Regions from separate parts of the Kitasatospora sp. NPDC036993 genome, predicted to be linked through region 1. Evidence: predicted binding sites of a transcription regulator. Region 1 holds the regulator's gene; each other region holds the start of a gene.
The links. Region 1 encodes HrcA, which represses chaperone genes, less so after heat shock. Its sites were predicted from a motif close to TTNGCACTCNGNNNNNCNGAGTGCNAA; they were not measured.
Positions count from the first base shown of each region.

Region 2: the regulator HrcA is predicted to act here: its motif matches at 1,696-1,722, upstream of groL (chaperonin GroEL).
Region 3: the regulator HrcA is predicted to act here: its motif matches at 1,790-1,816, upstream of ACZ7C5_RS33710 (FmdB family zinc ribbon protein).

Region 1 is NZ_JBVJRP010000009.1:281,998-285,270, reverse strand. Features, by position in the region: gene pspAB (PspA-associated protein PspAB) at 1-217, opposite strand, end outside; gene htpX (zinc metalloprotease HtpX) at 242-1,162, opposite strand; gene hrcA (heat-inducible transcriptional repressor HrcA) at 1,450-2,484, shown strand; gene dnaJ (molecular chaperone DnaJ) at 2,560-3,273, shown strand, end outside.
Region 2 is NZ_JBVJRP010000013.1:152,347-155,619, forward strand. Features, by position in the region: gene groL (chaperonin GroEL) at 1-1,539, opposite strand, end outside; gene ACZ7C5_RS26975 (cold-shock protein) at 1,863-2,069, opposite strand; gene ACZ7C5_RS26980 (MoaD/ThiS family protein) at 2,606-2,884, opposite strand; gene thrC (threonine synthase) at 2,920-3,273, opposite strand, start outside.
Region 3 is NZ_JBVJRP010000022.1:94,479-97,751, forward strand. Features, by position in the region: gene ACZ7C5_RS33700 (potassium/proton antiporter) at 1-12, shown strand, start outside; gene ACZ7C5_RS33705 (MFS transporter) at 310-1,701, shown strand; gene ACZ7C5_RS33710 (FmdB family zinc ribbon protein) at 1,828-2,136, shown strand; gene ACZ7C5_RS33715 (hypothetical protein) at 2,416-2,685, shown strand; gene mscL (large conductance mechanosensitive channel protein MscL) at 2,716-3,135, shown strand; gene ACZ7C5_RS33725 (hypothetical protein) at 3,200-3,273, opposite strand, start outside.

The DNA of each region.
Region 1 (3,273 bases):
CGCGCTCGGTGTCGGCGTCCAGCAGCGCCCTGACCTGCTGCTCGACCTGGACGAAGGCCGCGCCCTCGACGGCCGCGAAGCAGACCGAGCCGAGCCCGGTGGGGGTGAAGCCGGCCCCGGCCTCCAGGGTGAGCGCGGCGGACGGCACGCCGAACAGCTGGTCGAGGTCGGGTTTGACGGGCTTGGTGCGGCCGAACAGGGTGTCCAGGATTCCCACGGCGGTCCTCTCGGGTTCGGGGCTTCAGCGGCCGAGCTGCTCGGAGATCCGCGCCAGCTGCTCCAGCCGCTTCTCCAGGCTCGGATGGGTGGACAGCAACTGCGAGGCGGTCTCCCGGGCGCTCAGCGCGGGGGCGAAGTAGAAGGCGTTGTACGGCTGGGCCTGGCGCAGGTCCTTGCTGGGGATGGCCGCGATCTGCCCGGTGACCTTGGTGAGCGCCGAGGCCAGCGCGCTGGGCCGGCCGGTGAGCTGGGCGGCGGCCCGGTCGGCGGCCAGCTCGCGGTAGCGGGACAGCAGCCTGGTGAGCAGGAAGCTGACGGCGTAGACGACCATCGACACCAGCGGGATGACCAGCGCCACGACGGCCGCGTTCTGGTCGTTGTTGTTGCGCCCGCCGCCCATGAACCCGCCGTACACGGCGATCCGGGTCATCGCCCCGGCGAGCACGCCGAGGAAGCCCGCGATCGTCATCACCGCGACGTCCCGGTGGGCGACGTGCGACAGCTCGTGGGCGAGGACGCCCTCCAGTTCCTCCGGCTCCAGCCGGCGCAGCAGCCCGGTGGTCACGCAGACCACGGCGTTCTGCGGGTTGCGGCCGGTGGCGAAGGCGTTCGGCATGTCGTTGTCGGCGACCGCGACCCGGGGTTTGGGCATGTCGGCCAGCGCGCACAGCCGGTCGACCGTGCCGTGCAGCTGGGGGAACTGTTCGGGGGACACCTGGCGGGCTCCCATCGCCCGTTCGGTGATCTTGTCGCTGAACCAGAACTGGGCCACGAACAGCCCGCCGGAGATCAGGACGATCAGTGGCCACGCGCCGCGCAGCAGCGCGATCAGCAGGCCGGTGAAACCGACGTACAGCAGCCCGATCACGAACATCGTCGCGACCATGCGGCCGGTCAGGCCGCGGTCGGGCGCGAATCGGGTGTGCTGGCCCGAGCTCGACATCGCTTGCTCCTCCGTTCGCCGTCGCTTTCGATGCTGCCACCCGGACGGCCTCCGGGCACCACCCCGGCGCCGGGAGGATCGAACCGCGGGGGCCCCGCGGGCCGTGGCTGGAACTGCGGGGAGGATCACCCCGGCCGGACCGTTCCTGCCGTAGGGCCCGGGCCTTACACTGGCAGGTACGGTTCTGGCACTCGCGTGTTCAGAGTGCCAGGCCGGGGTCTCGGGAAGCGGCCCGCGGCGGCAAGGGACACAGACGGACAACGTGCGAAGACGGAGGTGCGCGCCCCATGGCCGGTGAGGTCCGCCAGCTGGACGAACGCAAGCTCGCCGTGCTCCGCGCGATCGTGCAGGACTACGTGGGCACCGAGGAGCCGGTCGGCTCCAAGGCCCTGGTGGAACGGCACAACCTCGGGGTCTCGCCGGCGACCGTCCGCAACGACATGGCGGCGCTGGAGGAGGAGGGTTACATCCACCAGCCGCACACCAGCGCCGGCCGCATCCCCACCGACAAGGGGTACCGCCTCTTCGTCGACAAGCTCGCCGAGATCAAACCCATGAGCGCCCCCGAGCGCCGGGCCATCCGGCACTTCCTGGACGGCGCCGTCGACCTGGACGACGTGGTCGCCCGCACGGTGCGGCTGCTCGCGCAGCTCACCCGGCAGGTCGCGGTGGTGCAGTACCCCTCGCTGACCCGCTCCACCGTCCGGCACATCGAGCTGGTGGCGCTGGCCCCGGCCAAGGTGATGCTGGTGCTGATCACCAACACCGGCCGGGTCGAGCAGCGGATGGTCGACTGCCCCGGCTCGGTCGGCGAGACGGTGCTGTCGGACCTGCGGACCCGGATCAACGCGAGAGCCGCCGGCCGGCGGCTCCCGGAGGTCCCCGGGATGCTGGAGGAACTGCCGGCGCTGTTCGACCAGGCCGACCGGCCGACCGTCAGCACCGTCCTGGCGACCCTGTTCGAGACGCTCGCCGAACATAACGAGGAGCGGATCATGCTGGCCGGCACGGCCAACCTGACCCGCTTCGGGCACGACTTCCCGCTCACCATCCAGCCGGTGCTGGAGGCACTGGAGGAGCAGGTCATCCTGCTCCGCCTCCTGGGTGAGACCGGGGACGCCGCGATGACGGTCCGGATCGGGCGGGAGAACGCCTACGAGGGGCTGAATTCCACCTCGGTGGTTTCGGTCGGCTACGGTTCGGGCGACGAGAGCGTGGCCAAACTGGGTGTGATCGGTCCGACCCGGATGGACTATCCGGGCACAATGGGGGCGGTGCGAGCGGTGGCGCGGTACGTGGGCCAGATCCTGGCCGAGTCCTAGCAGAGGCCATCGCCGGAAATCCGGCGATGGCGACCAGTCGCAGCACTACTACAGGCGGAACAAGCGGAGCATTTGGTGGCCACGGACTACTACGCGGTACTCGGCGTCCGACGGGATGCGGGGCAGGACGAGATCAAGAAGGCGTTCCGGCGCCTGGCACGCGAACTGCACCCGGACGTCAACCCGGACCCGAAGACGCAGGAGCGGTTCAAGGAGATCAACGCCGCCTACGAGGTGCTCTCCGACCCGCAGAAGCGTCAGGTCTACGACCTCGGCGGGGACCCGCTGTCCCCGGGCGGCGGTGGCGCGGGCGGCTTCGGCGCCGGCGCGGCGGGATTCGGCTTCTCCGACATCATGGACGCCTTCTTCGGCGCCGCGGCGGGCCAGCGCGGCCCGCGCTCGCGCACCCGCCGGGGCCAGGACGCCATGATCCGGCTGGAGATCACCCTGGAGGAGGCCGCCTTCGGCACCACCAAGGAACTCCAGGTCGACACCGCCGTCACCTGCACCACCTGCAGTGGCGAGGGCGCGGCCCCCGGCACCTCGGCGCAGACCTGTGACATGTGCCGGGGCAAGGGCGAGGTCTCCCAGGTCACCCGGTCCTTCCTGGGCCAGGTCATGACCTCCCGCCCCTGCCCGCAGTGCCAGGGCTTCGGCACCGTCGTGCCGACCCCCTGCCCGGAGTGCGCCGGCGACGGCCGGGTGCGCGCCCGCCGCACCCTGACCGTCAAGATCCCGGCCGGTGTCGACAACGGCACCAGGATCCAGCTGGCCGGCGAGGGCGAGGTC
Region 2 (3,273 bases), on a different contig from region 1:
GGTGAGGAACAGCGCCGCGATGGAGGCGGCGTTCTGCAGCGCGGAGCGGGTGACCTTGGCCGGGTCGATGATGCCCGCGGCGACCAGGTCGACGTACTCGTTGGTGGCGGCGTTCAGACCGTGACCGGCGGGGAGGTTGCGCACCTTCTCCACCACGACGCCACCCTCCAGGCCGGCGTTGGTCGCGATCTGCTTGATCGGGGCCTCCAGCGCGACCTTGACGATGTTGGCACCGGTGGCCTCGTCGCCGTCCAGCTCCAGCTTGTCGAAGGCGACACCGGCCTGCAGCAGCGCGACGCCACCACCGGCGACGATGCCCTCCTCGACGGCGGCCTTGGCGTTGCGGACGGCGTCCTCGATGCGGTGCTTGCGCTCCTTGAGCTCCACCTCGGTGGCCGCGCCGGCCTTGATGACGGCCACGCCGCCGGCCAGCTTGGCGAGGCGCTCCTGGAGCTTCTCGCGGTCGTAGTCCGAGTCGCTGTTCTCGATCTCGGCACGGATCTGGTTCACGCGACCCTGGACCTGGTCGGCGTCACCGGCACCATCGATGATGGTGGTCTCGTCCTTGGTGATGACCACCTTGCGGGCGCGGCCCAGCAGGTCGATGCCGGCGTTCTCCAGCTTGAGGCCGACCTCCTCGGAGATCACGGTGCCACCGGTGAGGATGGCGATGTCGCCGAGCATGGCCTTGCGGCGGTCGCCGAAGCCCGGGGCCTTGACGGCGACGGACTTGAAGGTGCCGCGGATCTTGTTCACGACCAGGGTCGACAGGGCCTCGCCCTCGACGTCCTCGGCGATGATGACCAGCGACTTGCCGCCCTGCATGACCTTCTCCAGCAGCGGCAGCAGGTCCTTGACCGAGCTGATCTTGGAGTTGGCGATGAGGATGTAGGCGTCCTCGAAGCTCGTCTCCATGCGCTCCAGGTCGGTGGCGAAGTAGGCCGAGATGTAGCCCTTGTCGAAGCGCATGCCCTCGGTGAGCTCGAGCTCCAGACCGAAGGTGTTGCTCTCCTCGACGGTGATGACGCCTTCCTTGCCGACCTTGTCCATGGCCTCGGCGATCAGCTCGCCGATCTGGGTGTCAGCGGCGGAGATGGAGGCGGTGGAGGCGATCTGCTCCTTGGTCTCCACGTCCTTGGCCTGGGCCAGCAGCTGGTCCGAGACGGCGATGACGGCCTTCTCGATGCCGCGCTTCAGGGCCATCGGGTTGGCGCCGGCGGCGACGTTGCGCAGACCCTCGCGAACCAGGGCCTGGGCGAGCACGGTGGCGGTGGTGGTGCCGTCACCCGCGACGTCGTCCGTCTTCTTGGCGACCTCCTTGACGAGCTCCGCACCGATCTTCTCGTACGGGTCCTCGAGCTCGATCTCCTTGGCGATGGAGACACCGTCGTTGGTGATCGTGGGGGCGCCCCACTTCTTCTCCAGCACGACGTTGCGGCCCTTGGGGCCGAGCGTGACCTTCACGGCGTCGGCGAGCTGGTTCATGCCACGCTCAAGGCCGCGGCGAGCTTCCTCATCAAAGGCGATGATCTTGGCCATCTGAAGTGGTCCTCCGGGACACGGTCGACTGCTCGGACCAAGGGGTGCCCGCGACGGACGGCCCTGGTGTGCGGGGGTCCATTCCCCTACCGCTCCCGGGGGCCTCACCGACCCGGTCCGCTGTCACTCTCACGCTGTGAGTGCTAACGCCAATGATTAGCACTCAGGGTGGTCGAGTGCAAGCCCCGGCGATGATCCGCGAGCCGCCGACGGGACCGTCCTGGAACGCCGACGGGCCCGTACGACACGCGTCGCACGGGCCCGTCGAGAAGCGAGTGGTCACCAGCCGTAGGGCCGCGCCGAGCTCCTGGGGTCGGAAGGGGTCATTCCGCCGCGGCGCGAACCATGTCCGCCTGCGGGCCCTTCTGTCCCTGGGAGATCTCGAACTCGACCCGCTGGCCCTCCTCGAGGGTGCGGTAGCCGTCCATCTGGATCGCGCTGTAGTGGACGAAGACGTCCGCACCACCGTCGACCGCGATGAAGCCGTAGCCCTTCTCCGCGTTGAACCACTTGACGGTGCCCTGAGCCATTCCGAACTCCCCTAGTGCTGTGCTGGCCCTTCACGCGCCCGCAGGTAGCGGGCCCGGGTTGGTTTGAAGGCCGGCCCGGGGAACCCCCCCTGGGCACAGCCGTGCACGCCGCAACCCTCCGCACGGGACACCGAACGGCCTCCGGTGAGCGGGTGATTGCGTCGACCGCCGCTGAATGTATCCGGATCGACGCCCTCTGCAACAGGGCCAGCCACCGGTAATTCCGCCAAGGCGACAGGGGACAGGACGGGTTGAATCGGAATAATCTCCGCATTCCACGCCGGACATAGCGGACGAATTACTCAAATGCCTGCGGGAATTCTGACATCCGCCTGACATGTTTTACGGTCCGTGCCCAGCAGCCGGACTCCCCGGGCCGAGCACTGCGGGGGCCGAAAGGGAAACCCTGTTCCCAGCCGAGCCACACTCTACTCCGACTCGAACCGGAAATATTCCCGCGGGAATGCAAGCGGTCGCCCGCGCGTACGGAGAACGGAATTCCGTACGCGCGGGCGACCGCGGGTGCTCGCGCCGGCTCAGCAGCCGCCGGCCACCGCCGGGATGATCGAGACGCCGGCGCCGTCCTTGATCTCGGTCGCCAGGCCCTCGGCGAAACGCACGTCGTCGTCGTTCACGTAGACGTTCACGAAGCGGCGGAGCTTGCCGGTGTCGTCCAGGATGCGGGCCGAGATGCCCGCGTGGTTCTTCTCCAGGTCGGCGATGACCTCGGCCAGGGTGGCACCCTCGGCGGTCACCTCGGCGGCGCCGCCGGTGTAGGTGCGCAGGATGGTGGGGATGCGGACGTTGGCGCTCATGACTCTCCTTGCGGGGGTGGGGCCTGACGGGTGGTTCAGAGGGACGCGAGGCCGGCGGCGCGGAAGGAGTCCAGCGTCGGGCGGATGACGGCGGTCATCCCGGCGTCGGAGACGGCGTCCAGGGTCTTCAGGCCGTCACCGGTGTTGATCGCGACGGTCTCCTTGGCCGGGTCCAGCTGCCCGGTCTCGACCAGCTTCTTCAGCACGCCGACGGTCACCCCGCCCGCGGTCTCGGCGAAGATGCCCTCGGTGCGCGCCAGCAGCCGGATCGCCGCCACGACCTCCGCGTCCGTGACGTCCTCCACCGCGCCACCGGTGCGGCGGGCGATGTCCAGCACGTACGGACCGTCAGCCGGGTTGCCGATCGCCAGCGACTTGGCGATGGTGTC
Region 3 (3,273 bases), on a different contig from region 1:
AACGGGCGGTGAAACCGGCACGGCCCGGCACAGCCCTGCCGGGCGGTGCCGGGCCAGGTTGCGCCTGGTGCCGTCTACGCGCGTAACTGTATGCTGGTTCGAACACGCCGTATGACTACCGCTAGACCACACCCAGCATCTGCCTGACGCAGAGTTGGCGCGACCGCTCGGCGGCCGCGGTCCGGCCCCCGGCCACCACGCCGGGCCGACCCGGTATCTACCCCGGTCGACGCGCGAGAGGACGACTCTCGGCGCCGTCGGGGCCACACCATGCCCTGCCGCGCTACCAGGCAGCAGGAAGGACCGACCGTGACGGCGCGCCGAACGGTCGACACCGCCGCGGATCCCGCGGCCACCACCGCAGCTCCCGCCCCCGCCCGTGTCGGGTACGGCGAGCTGCTGCGCACCCCCGGGGCCTGGACGTTCCTGTCCCCCGCCCTCGTCGCGCGACTGCCTTACGCGATGCTCAGCATGGGCATCCTGCTGCTCGTCACCCAGACCCACGGTTCGTACGGCACCGCCGGTACGGTCACCGCGGTCGCCGCCGTCGCCCAGGCCCTGGTCGGGCCGCAGACCGGGCGGCTGGCCGACCGGTACGGCCAGGCCTCGGTGCTCGTCCCGACCGTCCTGGTGCACGCGGTCTCGGTCGGCGCGCTGATCGCGCTCGCGCTCGGCCACGCGCCGGCCTGGAGCCTGTTCCTGGCCGCCGTCCCGGCCGGTGCGAGCGTGCCGCAGATCGGCGCGATGGTCCGGGCCCGCTGGGTCGCCGGGTTCGCCGCGGACGGCGCCTCCGACGCCTCGGCGGCCCGGGTGAGCACCGCCTTCGCCTTCGAGTCCGTGACGGACGAGTTCACCTTCGTGATCGGCCCGATCCTGGCCTCCGGCATCGCCGCCGTCGCCAACCCGGCCACCGCCCTGGTCACCGAGGCCTCGCTGACCCTGGTGGGCGGCCTGGCCTTCGCCGCCCAGCGGCGCACCGCCCCGGCCCGGATCGTGCCGCGGCCCGGCGTCAGGCGCGCCTCGGCGCTCGCCTCCCCCGGCGTCCGGCTGCTGGCCGGGGCCTTCCTCGGCGTCGGCGCGGTGTTCGGCGGCATGCAGGTGTCGGTGAACGCCTTCGCCGACTCGGTCGGCCGGCACGACGCCGGCGGCACGGTGTACGGGATCTTCGCCGGCGGCTCGATGCTGGCCGGCGTGCTGTACGGCGTGATCGCCTGGCGGCGGCCGGTGCAGCAACGGATGCTGATCAGCTACGCGCTGCTGGTGCTGGGCTGCTCGGCGCTGTGGGCGATGCCCGACCTGGTCTCGCTGACCGTCGCCGGGCTGGTCTGCGGGCTGGCCATCGCACCGACCCTGATCAGCGGCTACACCCTGGTCGAGACGCTGGTCGCGGACGGGGCCAAGACCGAGGCCTTCACCTGGCTGACCGGCGCCATCGGGCTGGGGCTCGCGGTCGGCTCGATGGCTGCGGGGCAGCTGATCGACGGGCACGGGCCCTCGACCGGGTTCCTGGTGCCGGTGACCGGGGCCGGGCTGGGGCTGATCGCGCTGGCCTCGCTGCGGCACCTGCTGGTGGCGCCGGGGACCGGAGCCTCCGGGACCGGCACCGCTGCCGGTACTGCCGTCGGCGCCGCTGCCGACCGGGTCGCCGCCACGGCGGAGCACGGCGGTGCCGCACGGCTGGTGGGCGCGGCCGAGCGCTGAGCCGGCGGCGGTCCCGTGGCCGGTCCCGGCCCATCTCACACCGGAGTCGCTGGACTGATCCCGCGGAATGCCGCATCATTGACCATCGTTAGCACTCATCAGGCGAGAGTGCCAGGAGGAAGACAAGTGCCCACGTACCAGTACCAGTGCACCGAGTGCGGCAACGGCCTGGAGGCGGTGCAGAAGTTCACCGACGAGGCACTGACCACGTGCCCCGACTGCCAGGGACGGCTCCGCAAGGTCTTCTCGGCCGTGGGCGTCGTGTTCAAGGGTTCGGGTTTCTACCGGACCGACAGCCGCTCCTCCTCCAGCAGCACGGTGGGTGCCGGGTCGTCGTCGACCCCCTCGGCGTCGTCCACCCCGTCCACTCCCTCGTCGTCGTCGTCGGGCTCCGGCTCCTCGGCCTCGTCCAGCCCGGCTCCGGCCGCGGGCTGACACCGGCACCGGGCCTCCTCGGCCCGGACGCCCCGCAGCACCCCGGAAGGCCCGTCGACCCCGCTCCCACGCGGGGACGGCGGGCCTTTCCGCATGCCCGTGGGTGGCTCGTCAACTCGGACAGGCCCGACCCACTCGTGCGGGTGTACGAAGTTATCCACAGGGGCGGGGTTTTCCACAGGCCTGGGGAAAGAGCTCACGGAGTTCGCCGGGAACGCCCATCGTGTGGATCGTCCGGTCCGCGAGGGGCCGGTTCGCCGACACTCCGGAGGTGCGTCGATGACGACCGTGAGCTTCTCCCTCCCCCTGCCCGCGCCGACGGTGCCACCCCGGCAGGAGCTGCCGAGCTTCCCGCCGATCCGGCGCGGGTGCGGCGGGTGGCACCGCTGGCGCAGCGCGGCGCGCCGACGGGCCGGGGTGCCCGTGCTGGTGCTGCTCGCGGTGGCGGCGGCGCTGGCGCTGGGGCCCGCGCGGGCCGGGCTGCCGCCGCCGGGCGGCGCGCTGGGCCGGACGGGTTGTCAGTCCGGCCCTGCGGAAGATCACCCGTGACCAGGAATCGACTTCGTCGTTCGAGGCGGCATGAAGGGCTTCAAGGAATTCCTGCTGCGTGGAAACGTCGTCGAACTCGCCGTGGCCGTGGTCATCGGCGCGGCCTTCACCACCATCGTCAACGCCTTCGTCAAGGGCGTGATCAATCCGATCGTCGGCGTGTTCGGGTCCAAGGACCTCGCGTCCTACAGTTCCTGCCTCAAGGGGCCCTGCGAGGTGAGCACGACCGGTGAGGTCACGTCCGGAATCCTCATCCTGTGGGGCTCGGTGCTCAGCGCCGCGCTCCAGTTCCTGATCGTCGCGGCCGTCGTCTACTTCGTCCTGATCGTGCCCATGAACAGGCTGGCGGCCCACCGCAAGTCCGATGCCGAGAAGGCGTTGGAGGCCGAGGCCAAGGAGGTCCAACTGCTGACCGAGATCCGCGACGCGCTGGCGTCACCGCTGCGCTGACCGGCAGGCTCCGCTCGCCCCCGTCACCGGTTCCCCCGGCACCGATCCCCCTGTCCCCGATCCCTCACCCGCCGTGGTGCGGCGGGCGCTGGCTCAGGTACCAGTCCAGCCCCCGCCCACCGCTCTCCCCGGCCCCGG